One region of the Sodalis sp. RH21 genome, then DNA from elsewhere that is predicted to be linked to it. Evidence: predicted binding sites of a transcription regulator. Region 1 holds the regulator's gene; each other region holds the start of a gene.
The links. Region 1 encodes PurR, which represses purine synthesis genes. Its sites were predicted from a motif close to CANGCAAACGTTTGCNTG; they were not measured.
Positions count from the first base shown of each region.

Region 1 (3,282 bases):
AAACGGGCTTAAACAGAAGTTTAACGCCTGGAAAAAGTGTTGTATTTAACGCCGCAGTACGCTGATTAATGCAGCAATTACGCGTTTATTCACGTTTATTCACAATATGGAGTGAATTACTGATGCAATAGCGGGATAAATAGCTTAAATTCCTGTGAGGTGTCGATAACCCTCCCTATTTTGGGCCACATAAGGATAGCGTTGATCATGCGTTTATGCTTTACGCTTTTTGTGTTGCTTTTTACCCAGCTGTTTTTCAATCTGGCGCATGCCGCCCCGAATGCCGGCGTCAATGCGGACCAACGGAAATCCCAGGCGACAACGGCCAAGGCCGGTGACAAGCGCAAGCGCAAACCGGTGAAAGTCGCCAAAAAAAGCAAACCCGTTGCGGCTGAAAAAGTCAGCGTGCAAAGCGTCAAAAAAACGAAGGTCCTGGTGGCAGCCAAATCCACCCGGGAAAAAAAAGCGGTTGCCGTACCGGCCGGTCGCAAAATAGCCAAATTCACCCCGCCGAAAAAAGGATATAAAAAGGGGTATGGCCGGCACCGAGCGATTCGCGAACAGGCCGCAGTTGAGCTGGTGGCCAACGACCAGCCGATAAAAATGAGCGACAGCCATAAAAAGCGCTACCAATCGGCCAAGCTCACCGCCATGAATAAACTGATGTCCCAGATGGGTAAACCCTATCGCTGGGGCGGGATGTCGCCCAATACCGGTTTTGACTGTAGCGGGCTGATTTATTACGCGTATAAAGATGTGGTGCGTATCCGTATGCCGCGCACCGCCAATGAGATGTATCATTTGCGCGACGCGGCGCCGGTGAAAAAAGGCGAGCTGGAAAGCGGGGATTTGGTTTTTTTCCATATATCCAATCGCGGCGCGGCGGATCATGTGGGTGTCTATCTGGGGAACGGGCGGTTTATCCAGTCACCGCGCACCGGACGGGATATCCGCATCAGTTATCTCAATGAAGATTATTGGCAGGATCACTATGTGGGCGCCCGCCGCGTTGTAACGCCGAAGAATATCCGCTAGGCGGGACGCTGCCGCTGTTTACCCGTGATGCGTTAATGAAAAAAGGAGCCTTGGCTCCTTTTTTCATTAACATACGGTTTCATTAACATACGGTTTCATTAACATACGGTTTCATTAACGAGCGGTTTCATCACCAAACGGTTTTATAACTAAACGTTTTATCGACTGGTCGCTCGCTAGCCGGCTTAGTTCATTACGGCGGTAAAGCTGAACACGATGATAACCAATAATGAAAAGACCGTGGTGAGTAATGACATTTTCAAATCGCTATCCATGGTTTGCCCTTATCATGTTGCGTGCCTGTGCGGTGGCCAGGGCGTCAATCAGGTGGTCGACGCGCTTTCGTGATAACGCCATTTTGGCACAATCGCCGCAAGAAAGCTCGCCGTTCGGCAGGCCCGGTTAACATTTAACGCTTTCACTTTGCCGCGGGATCAAGGAAAATTACCGGTTATTGTTATTGCGTCGTAAAGTGCTTGCGCCTTCGACAGGTTTTCATTCAGGGCGTTCAGGAGTATTCAAGGCATGGCAACCATAAAAGATGTGGCGAAACGCGCTAACGTATCGACCACCACCGTATCGCACGTGATTAATAAGACCCGTTTCGTAGCGGAAGATACCAAAATCGCCGTGCTGGACGCTATCAAACAATTACATTATTCCCCCAGCGCCGTGGCGCGCAGCCTGAAAATCAACCGTACCAAATCCATCGGTTTATTGGCCAGCACCAGTGAAGCCCCCTACTTTGCCGAAATTATCGAGGCCATAGAACATCACTGTTTCGCCAGGGGCTATACGCTGATTTTATGCAACTCCCATAACGATCTCGACAAACAGCGGGCCTACCTGGCCATGCTGGCGCAAAAGCGCGTCGACGGCCTGCTGGTGATGTGCGCCGAATATCCGGAACCGCTGCTGGATATGTTGGAAGAGTATCAGCATATCCCGATGGTGGTGATGGATTGGGGCGAAGCCCGCCGTGATTTTACCGATACCATTATCGATAATGCCTTTGCCGGGGGCTACATGGCCACGCAATATCTGCTTAAGCGCGGCCACCGGGCCATTGGCGCGATACCCGGCCAGTTGGCCCGCAATACCGGCGGCGGCCGCCATCGCGGATATTTGCACGCCATGGCCGAGGCGGGAATTCCCCTGACCGACCGGTGGATTGTGCAGGGAGATTTCGAACCCGAATCGGGCTATCTCGCCATGAAGCAGATACTGGCGCAGCCGCAGCGTCCCACCGCGGTGTTCTGCGGCGGGGATATCATGGCGATGGGGGCCTTGTGCGCCATTGACGAGTTGGGACTGCGCGTGCCCGATGATATTTCCCTTATCGGCTATGATAATGTTCGCAATTCGTGCTTTTTTTCCCCGGCGCTGACCACGATTCACCAACCCAAAGAAGAGCTGGGCGAGGCGGCGTTAACCATGTTATTGGATCGCATTACCAGTAAACGGGTAGCCGCCAAAAGCATTGAAGTGCATCCCAAACTCGTTGAACGGCGTTCGGTTGCCGACGGTCCTTTCCTGCCCTAGCCTGCCGGCGCCAGGCTTTGTGCGCTGGCGCGCATGTCTTCCCCGCGTTAGCCGCGTTTATCTCCGTACGGCGCCGAACCGACACAATATATTGCAATTCAATATTTTTTTACCAACTGTTATTGTTTCAGAGAGAAATCATTAAGTTATACTATGAAATACATTGCTATGTTAGCTATTGTCTAAACGGAAATGCAGGCTTATACTCAATATCGTTAACAATTATAACGAGTTGTCTTCTATATTTTTGAAAAGCATGTCGTGTTTACAAGCATGGCATCACCCTTTTTATAAAGCACGCGGCTAACAACCAGTCTTAGCTTTACTTTATATTCCTCTGTTTATGGTGGTACTTCAGACACCACGGATAACCGTGGATTCTTATAAAAGCCCGCAGGCATTGGCTTAGCTTTTCCTGACGGGGCATTACAGAATAAAGGTGATGGAGAAGCTATGAGTTCCTCGTGTGTTGAAGACCTGAGCTTTCATGATAACGCTTGGTATCGTATCGTCCATGAATTGCTCGCTGAAGCCGGTGTTGAAATCAATGGCTCAAGGCCTTTTGATATTCGTGTCAAGAACCCGGGTTTTTTTAAGCGGGTACTGCAAGACGGATCGCTGGGATTGGGCGAGAGCTATATGGATGGTTGGTGGGAATGCGATCGGCTGGATGTTTTTTTCCAACGCGTTCTCAGGGCTGGACTG
Region 1 is NZ_CP178732.1:2,884,852-2,888,133, forward strand. It holds gene ACL2XP_RS13235 (C40 family peptidase) at 208-1,035, shown strand; gene ACL2XP_RS13240 (YnhF family membrane protein) at 1,221-1,310, opposite strand; gene purR (HTH-type transcriptional repressor PurR) at 1,561-2,577, shown strand; gene cfa (cyclopropane fatty acyl phospholipid synthase) at 3,031-3,282, shown strand, end outside.

Region 2 (3,282 bases), 1.2 Mb from region 1:
CTGGTGGTTACCGGAATCGGCGCCAGGCGATCCATTACCGCCTGGGCCTTGCGCCGCAGTTGGTCGTGATTGACCCACAGCCGCCCGGCGCTGTTGGTATGGGCCATATAGATATTTTCATAAATGGAAATATCCGGGCATAACGCAATCTCTTGATGCACCAAGGCGATGCCCAACCGCTGGGCGTCCGCCGGCCGGCGGATCTCCACCGCCCGGCCGTCCACCCAGATACCGCCCGCATCGGGCCGGATAATACCGTCGATGACATTCATCAGCGTGGACTTGCCGGCGCCGTTTTCGCCGGCCAGCGCATGAATCTCGCCGGCGGCCAGCTCAAAGCCGACGTTTTGCAATGCCCGGACGGGGCCGAAGGATTTACAGATCCCGCTGAGCCGCAGCGCAGGTGTTGAAGTCATGGCGGATTCCTTATTCATTGATGCCTTTGGTGCCCCGGCGTTTCAAATAGCCATCCCAGCGGAAATCATCGGCATTATCCTTGGTGACGATGGCAAACCCGTTATCCAGCAACGGGAAGGAAAAAGGATTGGCCCCGGTGCGTTTGGCATCGTTCATCGGATCGATGAGTTCGGGATGGGCCGCCAGGAACAAGGTCATAAACCCCATATAACCCTGTATGCCCTGGTTGGGGTTAATGGCGGCATAGACTTGCCCGGCCTTGATCATATCCAGCACCTTGGCATTTACATCCACCGTAATCACTTTCACCTTGCCGCCGTTTTCCACCACCGCCTGGGCCGCGCCGATGGCGGAGCTGGCTTCCGGCATAAACAGCACCGTCAGGTTGGGATGCGCCTGCAAAATCGACAGCACGGCGTTATACGCCTTGGAGGGGTCCTGGTTGGTTGCCGCCCGCGCCACCAGCTTGATATCCGGATATTGGGTTTTCATTTCATCGATAAAGGAGCTGACCCGCCGGTCGTGATTATCCTGGCCGGGATTTTCCAGCACCGCGTACTCCCCCTTGCCCTGGGTGACCTTACCCATCAAATCCGCCGCGGCACGGCCTTCACGGAAATTATCCGAGGTAATATAGGCTACGCGCTTGCTGTTGGGCGAATCGGCGGCAAAGGTCACCACCGGAATACCGGCTTCGGCCGCCCGGTTGATGGGTTCGATAAACGGGTCCGGGTTCATGGGATGCAAAAAGATCCCGGCCGGTTTTTGCGCCAGCACCTGTTCGAAGCTGGCGAGTTGCTGGTTAACGTCATAAGCCGGCGTACCGCCGTATACGGTTTTACAGCCCAGTTGCTGCGCCGCCTGTTTAAACATTTCGTAGACCGGGAACCAATATTCCACCCCGGTGACCATCACATTCATATAGTAGGTTTCACCGGGCTTACAGCGGAATTGCGGCGTTTTATCCTCAGCGCGGACCACGGAGCCAAATGCCAGCGCCGGGATCAGGCAAGTCAGGGCGATCAGGTGTTTTTTCATTATATTTCCCCGGATAACAGTAGGTTGACCTGGCTCAGCCGCGATGGCGACACTGCTACGGAACCGCGAGCCCGGGAGTCATGTAATTTATTTCTTACTTATGAAATAAATTACATGAGTATGTATAGATAATGTAAAAACAATGATCAACATATGCTTTACTTGCGTTATCAAAAGCGTGAGAGGCGTCAAAAAGCGGAGGCGAAGTGTGAGATTGCGCAAAGTGACCGGCGATTGACCTTTTGCGGGTAAAAACGCGTATGACGGGGCGTTGCCCCATAATGGATAGATATGCACCAAAAGGGTTATATCGCAGCACCAAATCAGTGCAGCCGTTTTTGCCCGCCGCCGATTTATTCCCGCGTTACGATGCACTTTACCTAACTTTACCTATATAATGCGCCCGCGCCATCGTTTGCGTCTGTCGCATCACCGACGGAATAGTGGCATAGCTATTGCTTTGGCTGTGCAGACAACTTCAAAGAGATAACCTCCATGTTAGAAAAAATATTTCATTTAAAAGCTCATCGTACCAACGTACGAACTGAGATTTTGGCAGGGCTGACCACATTTTTGGCAATGGCATATATTCTGTTTGTAAACCCTTCGATCCTGAGCGCCACCGGCATGGATAAAGGTTCGGTGTTTGTCGCGACCTGCCTGGCCGCCGCTATCGGTTCGGCGCTGATGGGCTTTATCGCCAACTACCCCATCGCCCTGGCCCCCGGCATGGGCCTGAATGCGTTTTTCACCTATACCGTGGTGTTGCATATGGGCTACACCTGGCAAATTGCGCTGGGCGCGGTATTTTTATCGGCGTTGATCTTCTTTGCGCTGTCGATTTTCAAAATTCGCGAATGGATTATCACCAGCATTCCGCTGCCGCTGCGATCCGGCATTGCGGCGGGCATCGGCCTATTCCTGGCGATTATCGCCCTGGAAGGCGCCGGTATCGTCGTGGCTAATCCGGCGACCCTGGTAGGCTTGGGCGATCTGGGCAAATCCGGCCCGCTGTTCGCCATGCTGGGTTTTATCATCATCGTGGTGCTGGAAGCCCGCCGGGTGCCCGGCGCGGTGCTGATCGGCATTCTGGCGGTGACGTTCCTGTCCATCGCCCTGGGCTACAGCCAGTTCATCGGCGTGGTGTCCATGCCGCCGTCCATTGCGCCCACCTTCCTCCAGTTGGATATCCGCGGCGCGCTGGATATTTCCCTGGTCAGCGTCGTGTTCGCGTTTCTGTTCGTGGATGTGTTCGATAACTCCGGCACCCTGATAGGCGTCACCAAACGCGCCGGGTTGACCGATGATGCCGGCAATATCCCGCGCATGGGCAAAGCGCTGATCGCCGATAGCGCCGCGGCGCTGTTCGGGTCGTTGCTCGGCACGTCCACCACCACCAGTTATATCGAATCCGCCGCGGGCGTCAGCGCCGGCGGCCGCACCGGTTTGACGGCGATTGTGGTCGGCATCCTATTCCTGGCCAGCCTGTTTTTCGCGCCGCTGGCCTCCAGCGTACCGGCATTCGCCACCGCGCCGGCGTTACTGTTTATCGCGGTCTTGATGACGTCGGGCCTGGCGGAAATTGATTGGAAGGATATCACCGTCGCCGCGCCGGTTACGGTTACCGCCCTGACCATGCCGCTGACCTACTCCATCGCCAACGGCATCGCATTCGGTTTTATCACCTGGACGGTGGTCAAGCTGCTGAGCGGACGGACTCGCGACCTGAATGCGGCCCTGATCATTTTATCGATTTTGTTTGTGATAAAATTGGGCTGGCTGAGCGCCTGACCCCCTCCGGACGATGCCAAATGCCCGTCCGGCGGC
Region 2 is NZ_CP178732.1:1,669,220-1,672,501, reverse strand. It holds gene ACL2XP_RS07655 (sugar ABC transporter ATP-binding protein) at 1-416, opposite strand, end outside; gene ACL2XP_RS07650 (substrate-binding domain-containing protein) at 427-1,455, opposite strand; gene ACL2XP_RS07645 (NCS2 family permease) at 1,951-3,246, shown strand.
Region 2: the regulator PurR is predicted to act here: its motif matches at 1,860-1,877, upstream of ACL2XP_RS07645 (NCS2 family permease).

Region 3 (3,282 bases), 1.7 Mb from region 1:
GCCGGTTTTCACCTGGCGGGTCTGTTTCACCAGGGCGCCCTTGGCGTCGGTGGTGACGCTGAACCCGCGCGCGAGGGTTTTCAGCGGGCTGACCGCTTCCAGTTGGGAACATAACCTGCCGAACGTTTGCTGCTGCTGGTTCAGTTGGCGGTTCATTCCCTGCTGCAATTGATAACGCAGCGCCTGCACCCGTCCCTGCTGATTCAACTGGCCGCCGATGCTTTGCTGTAGCCGATAGCGCAAACTTTGCAATTGCCGCTGCGCCCGGCCGATTTTCGGCAGCGGCGCCTGCTGGTTTAACCGCTGCGTTACGCGCTCATGGCGGCGCTGCGCCAGGCGCAGTTGCCCTTGCAGGCTGTCGTCCAGCCGGCGGCGCAGTTTTATCAGCGCGGTTTGCTGGCGCGCCAGGCGCAGGTGGGGATGCTGCTGTTGCAGGCGATGTTGCAGCCGGGTCAGGTTTTGCAGCCGCTGCGCCAGGTAATAATCCATCGCCATTTCCAGGCGCTGCTGCTGGGACTGGATCTGGCGCACCAGCTCCAGTTGGTTGCGGCTTACCAGTTCCGCCGCGGCCGACGGGGTAGGGGCGCGTAAATCGGCCACGAAATCGGCGATGGTGACATCGGTCTCATGGCCCACGGCGCTGACGATGGGCAGCGCGCTGGCGAAAATAGCCCGGGCGACCCGTTCGTCGTTAAAACTCCATAAATCTTCCAGCGAACCGCCGCCCCGGCCGACGATCAGCACGTCGCATTCGCGGCGGCGGTTGGCGCACTCGATAGCCCGGACGATTTGCAGCGGCGCATCCTGCCCCTGTACCGCGGTGGGGTAAATCACCACCGGCAGCGACGGATCGCGCCGGCGCAAAATATTCAGGATATCGTGCAGCGCCGCGCCGCTGGCGGAGGTAATCACGCCCACCCGGCGGGCCGGGCTCGGCAACGGCTGCTTGTGGCTTTGGTCGAACAGCCCCTCGGCGGATAAAGCCTGTTTCAGCTGCTCGAACTGCTGCTGCAACACCCCGTCGCCGGCGGGCTGCATGCTTTCGGCAATCAGTTGGTAATCGCCGCGCGGTTCATACAGCGTCAGCGCGGCGCGCACCAGCACTTGCTGGCCGTTGCGCGGGGCAAAGGTCGCCCGGCGGTTGCTGTTGCGAAACATGGCGCAGCGTACCTGGGCGCGGTCGTCTTTGAGGGTGAAATACCAGTGGCCGGAGGCGGGCTGCGAGAAATTGGAGATTTCGCCGGTAAGCCACACCTGGCCCATTTCGCCTTCCAGCAGTTCACGCACCGTCTGGTTGAGACGGGAGACGGTAAAAATCAGGGCGGTGGGCGGAGCAGACATGTGAGCCAGATCAACTTCCATAAATAAGGGTTAATCGATTGATATTACTTATCGTGTAGCGGTTATCAAGCACTTTTTTTAAAAAGTGCTGGAGGCAACCGGTTACGTTCTGTATAATGCCACGGCAATATTTTATACATTCATCCTGGTGAGATATTGCTATGCTACGTATCGCTAAAGAAGCTCTAACGTTCGACGATCTCCTCCTGTTACCTGCGCACTCCACGGTTTTGCCCAACACGGCTGAACTCGGAACACAACTCACAAAAAAAATCCGCCTTAATATTCCATTACTTTCCGCCGCTATGGATACGGTGACCGAAGCTCCCCTGGCCATTGCCCTGGCCCAGGAAGGCGGTATCGGTTTTATCCACAAAAACATGCCCATCGAACGCCAGGCCGACGAAGTCAGCCGGGTGAAAAAACACGAAAGCGGCGTGGTTACCGATCCTAAGACGGTAACGCCCGCCACCACGCTATCCCAGGTAAAAGAGCTGACCGCCCGCAACGGGTTCGCCGGCTATCCCGTAGTGACCGACGACAACGAGCTGGTGGGCATCATTACCGGCCGCGACGTGCGTTTTGTTACCGACCTGTCCCAGCCGGTGACCGCGGTGATGACGCCGAAAGAGCGCCTGGTCACCGTCAAAGAGGGTGAAGCCCGCGAAGTCGTGCTGCAAAAAATGCATGAAAAACGCGTGGAAAAAGCCCTGGTGGTCGACGCGCAGTTTCATCTGCTGGGCATGATCACGGTAAAGGACTTCCAGAAAGCGGAGCGCAAACCCAACGCCTGTAAAGACGAGCAGGGCCGTCTGCGGGTCGGCGCCGCGGTAGGCGCCGGCGCCGGCAACGAAGAGCGCATCGACGCGCTGGTGGCCGCCGGGGTGGACGTACTGCTGATCGACTCCTCCCACGGGCATTCCGAAGGGGTGCTGCAACGCATCCGCGAAACCCGCGCCAAATATCCCGACCTGCAAATCATCGGCGGCAACGTGGCCACCGGCGCCGGCGCCGTTGCGCTGGTCGAAGCGGGCGTGAGCGCGGTTAAAGTGGGCATCGGCCCCGGCTCCATTTGCACCACCCGCATCGTGACCGGCGTGGGCGTACCGCAAATCACCGCCATTTCCGACGCGGTCGACGCGCTGGAAGGCACCGGCATTCCGGTTATCGCCGACGGCGGCATCCGTTTCTCCGGCGATATCGCCAAGGCCATCGCCGCCGGCGCCTCCTGCGTCATGGTCGGTTCGCTGTTGGCCGGCACCGAGGAATCCCCCGGCGAGATCGAACTCTACCAGGGCCGTTCGTTTAAATCCTATCGCGGCATGGGCTCCCTGGGCGCCATGTCCAAAGGTTCGTCCGATCGCTATTTCCAGACCGACAACGCCGCCGATAAACTGGTGCCGGAAGGGATCGAAGGCCGGGTCGCCTATAAAGGCCGCCTGAAGGAAATCGTCCATCAGCAAATGGGCGGCCTGCGTTCCTGTATGGGGCTGACCGGCTGTGCTACTATCGACGAACTGCGCACCAAGGCTGAATTTGTCCGCATCAGCGGGGCCGGCATCCAGGAAAGCCACGTCCACGACGTCGCCATTACCAAAGAATCGCCGAACTACCGCATGGGCTAACCTCCCGCCGCCCGGTTCGCGCAGTTCCGGGATGGCCGGTTGCGGGCTGTCCCCGCTTTAACTATGCCCGACCGCGGTCGGGTAGTTTTTTTATTTTGATATCCGCTCTGGAATACGCCCCATATGACTGACAATATTCATAAACATCGCATTCTGATTCTGGATTTCGGCTCGCAGTACACGCAGCTGATTGCCCGCCGTGTCCGCGAGCTTGGCGTCTATTGCGAACTCTGGGCCTGGGATGTGAGCGAAGCGCAAATCCGCGACTTCGCTCCCAGCGGCATTATTCTTTCCGGCGGCCCGGAAAGCACCACCG
Region 3 is NZ_CP178732.1:1,154,117-1,157,398, forward strand. It holds gene xseA (exodeoxyribonuclease VII large subunit) at 1-1,341, opposite strand, end outside; gene guaB (IMP dehydrogenase) at 1,503-2,966, shown strand; gene guaA (glutamine-hydrolyzing GMP synthase) at 3,090-3,282, shown strand, end outside.
Region 3: the regulator PurR is predicted to act here: its motif matches at 1,433-1,450, upstream of guaB (IMP dehydrogenase).

Region 4 (3,282 bases), 1.6 Mb from region 1:
CAAGGTCACCAGCGAAATAATAATCGTGGAGCCGGCGACCGGCGCGCCTTCCGTCGGCAGCAAACCCGCCATATTAGCGGCCACCCCGGCCAGTTCCAGCCCGATGACCGACACAATGGCGCCCATGGCCGCGGGAGGAAACACCACATCAATCCAATTATTACCGGCGACCTTCACGATCAGCGCCACCACGCAAAACAGCGCGCCGCAGGCGATAAAACCGCCCAAGGCCACTTCATACCCCAGCGGCAACAACAGCAATACGGGCGAAATAAACGCAAAGCTCGACCCCAGGTACGCCGGAATCTTGCCTTTACAAATAAACAGATACAGCAGGGTGCCGATACCATTGAACAGCAATACCGTGGCCGGATTGATTTTAAATAAAATGGGCACCAGCACCGTGGCGCCGAACATGGCGAACAAATGTTGAAAACTCAGCGGGATGGTTTGCAGCAGCGGCGGGCGTTCATCAACTCCGATGGCGCGACGGGTCATATTTATTTCCTCTGATAAATAAGCAAAAAAAAAGCCGACCCAATGGCCGGCTTATTTTATTTGGTACCAAATATTTTATCGCCCGCATCGCCGAGGCCCGGCATGATGTAGCCTTGCTCGTTAAGCCCCTGGTCGATGGAAGCGGTATAGAGTTCCACATCCGGGTGGGCTTTTTCCAGCGCCGCTATGCCCTCGGGCGCAGCCACCAATACCAGCACCTTGATGCTCTTGCAGCCCGCTTTTTTCAGCAAATCGATAGTGGCGATCATAGAACCGCCGGTCGCCAGCATGGGGTCCACCACCAGCGCCATCCGCTCGTCGATGTTGGACACCAGCTTCTGGAAATAGGGTACCGGTTCAAGGGTGGTTTCATTGCGGTACATGCCGACCACGCTGATACGCGCGCTGGGCACGTTTTCCAGCACCCCGTCCATCATGCCCAGCCCGGCGCGCAGAATCGGCACCACGGTTATTTTCTTGCCTTTGATTTGTTCAATTTCCACCGGGCCGCACCAGCCCTCGATGGTCACCTTCTCGGTTTCGAGATTGGCGGTGGCTACATAGGTCAGTAAACTTCCCACTTCGGAGGCTAATTCACGAAAACGCTTGGTGCTGATATCATTTTCGCGCATTAAACCTAGCTTATGTTTAACAAGCGGGTGTGTTACCTCAACGATCTTCATTAATATTCTCCCCAGTAGCGTTGAACGGTCAAAAAAATCGCGAGATTATAACCCCTTTTTTTTGCCGTGCCATATGAAAATAGCTGATCCTGATCAACGGTTTATAAAAATTTAGTCCAAATAATAAATCCCGACAGGTTTGACAACACTACTCGCAAACGTTTGCCCACGCTGTTAGAATTGCCCGCGCCCTATTTCAACCGCAACATATCATCTCCGTGGGGATCTTGCAGTGACCGATAAAACCTCTCTCAGCTATAAAGACGCAGGTGTGGATATCGATGCCGGCAACGCATTGGTAGACCGTATCAAAGGCGTAGTGAAACAGACCAAACGTCCGGAAGTGATGGGTGGGCTGGGTGGCTTCGGTGCGCTGTGCGCGCTGCCGCAGAAATACCGCGAGCCGATCCTGGTCTCCGGCACCGACGGCGTCGGCACCAAACTGCGTCTGGCGATGGATTTAAAACGTCACGATACCATCGGCATCGATTTGGTGGCCATGTGCGTCAACGATCTGGTGGTCCAGGGCGCGGAGCCGCTGTTCTTCCTGGATTACTTCGCCACCGGCAAGCTGGACGTGGATACCGCGGCCCAGGTGATCACCGGCATCGCGCAGGGCTGCAAGCAGTCCGGCTGCGCCCTGGTGGGCGGCGAAACGGCGGAAATGCCCGGCATGTACCACGGCGAAGATTATGATGTGGCCGGTTTTTGCGTCGGCGTGGTGGAAAAATCGGAAATCATCGACGGCAGCAAGGTGCGGGCGGGCGATACCCTGCTGGCCCTGGCCTCCAGCGGTCCGCATTCCAACGGCTACTCGCTGGTGCGTAAAATCCTGGAGTTCAGCCAGACCGACCCGTTGCAAACGCAGCTGGAGGGCAAATCCCTGGCCGATCACCTGCTGGAACCGACCCGGATTTATGTCAAGGCGCTGCTGCAACTGATCGAACAAACGGAAATCCACGCCATCGCCCACCTTACCGGCGGCGGTTTCTGGGAAAATATTCCGCGGGTGTTGCCGGCGGATACCCAGGCGGCGATCGACGAAAGCAGCTGGCAGTGGCCGGCGGTGTTCGGCTGGTTGCAACAGGCCGGCAATGTCAGCAGCCATGAGATGTACCGCACCTTTAACTGCGGCGTGGGTATGGTTGTGGTGGTGCCGTCGCACAGCGCCGACCGGGCATTGTCATTATTGGGCGAGTTGGGCGAAACGGCGTGGAAACTGGGTGAAATCCAGGCGCTGGCAGGTGCTGAACGGGTCATTATCCGTTAATGAAAACGCTCGTGGTGCTGATTTCGGGCGAGGGCAGCAATCTCCAGGCGGTTATCGACGCCTGCAGGCAGGGGAAAATACCGGGGCGGATTGCCGCGGTATTCAGCAACCGCGCCGACGCGTATGGCTTGCAGCGCGCAGGCCATGCCGGCCTGCCGGCGCAGGCCCTCAATCCCCGCCATTATCCCGACCGCGCGTCCTTCGACGACGCGCTGATGCGGCGGATCGACGGCCATCAACCGGACGGGATCATCCTGGCCGGCTACATGCGCATCCTGTCGCCGCAATTCGTGGCGCATTACGCGGGCAGGATGCTGAATATCCACCCTTCCCTGCTGCCGTTATATCCCGGTTTGCATACCCATCGCCAGGTTCTGGCCAACGGCGATACCGAACACGGCACCTCGGTGCACTTCGTCACCGAGCAGTTGGACGGCGGCCCGGTGATCCTGCAAGCCAAGGTGCCGGTATTCGCGGGCGATACCGAGGACGATCTCATCGGACGCATCAAAACCCAGGAGCACGACATCTATCCCCTGGTCATCGGCTGGCTGCTGGAAGGCCGGCTGGCCCTGCGCGACGGCGCCGCCTGGCTGGACGGGCATCCCCTGCCGCCGCGGGGTTACGCCGCGGACTAAACCTTAACGCAACCGGCCGGTGATATACTCTTCCGTTTTGCGCTGCCCGGGAGAGGTGAACAACCGGTCGGTGGCGGTGTATTCCACCAGCTTCCCCTGATGGATAAACGCCGTATAGTCCGATACCCGCGCGGCCTGCTGCATATTATGGGTCACCAGCACCAGGGTGTACCGGGCCTTGAGCGAAATCATC
Region 4 is NZ_CP178732.1:1,257,696-1,260,977, reverse strand. It holds gene uraA (uracil permease) at 1-498, opposite strand, end outside; gene upp (uracil phosphoribosyltransferase) at 555-1,181, opposite strand; gene purM (phosphoribosylformylglycinamidine cyclo-ligase) at 1,414-2,451, shown strand; gene purN (phosphoribosylglycinamide formyltransferase) at 2,451-3,089, shown strand; gene pstB (phosphate ABC transporter ATP-binding protein PstB) at 3,093-3,282, opposite strand, start outside.
Region 4: the regulator PurR is predicted to act here: its motif matches at 1,333-1,350, upstream of purM (phosphoribosylformylglycinamidine cyclo-ligase).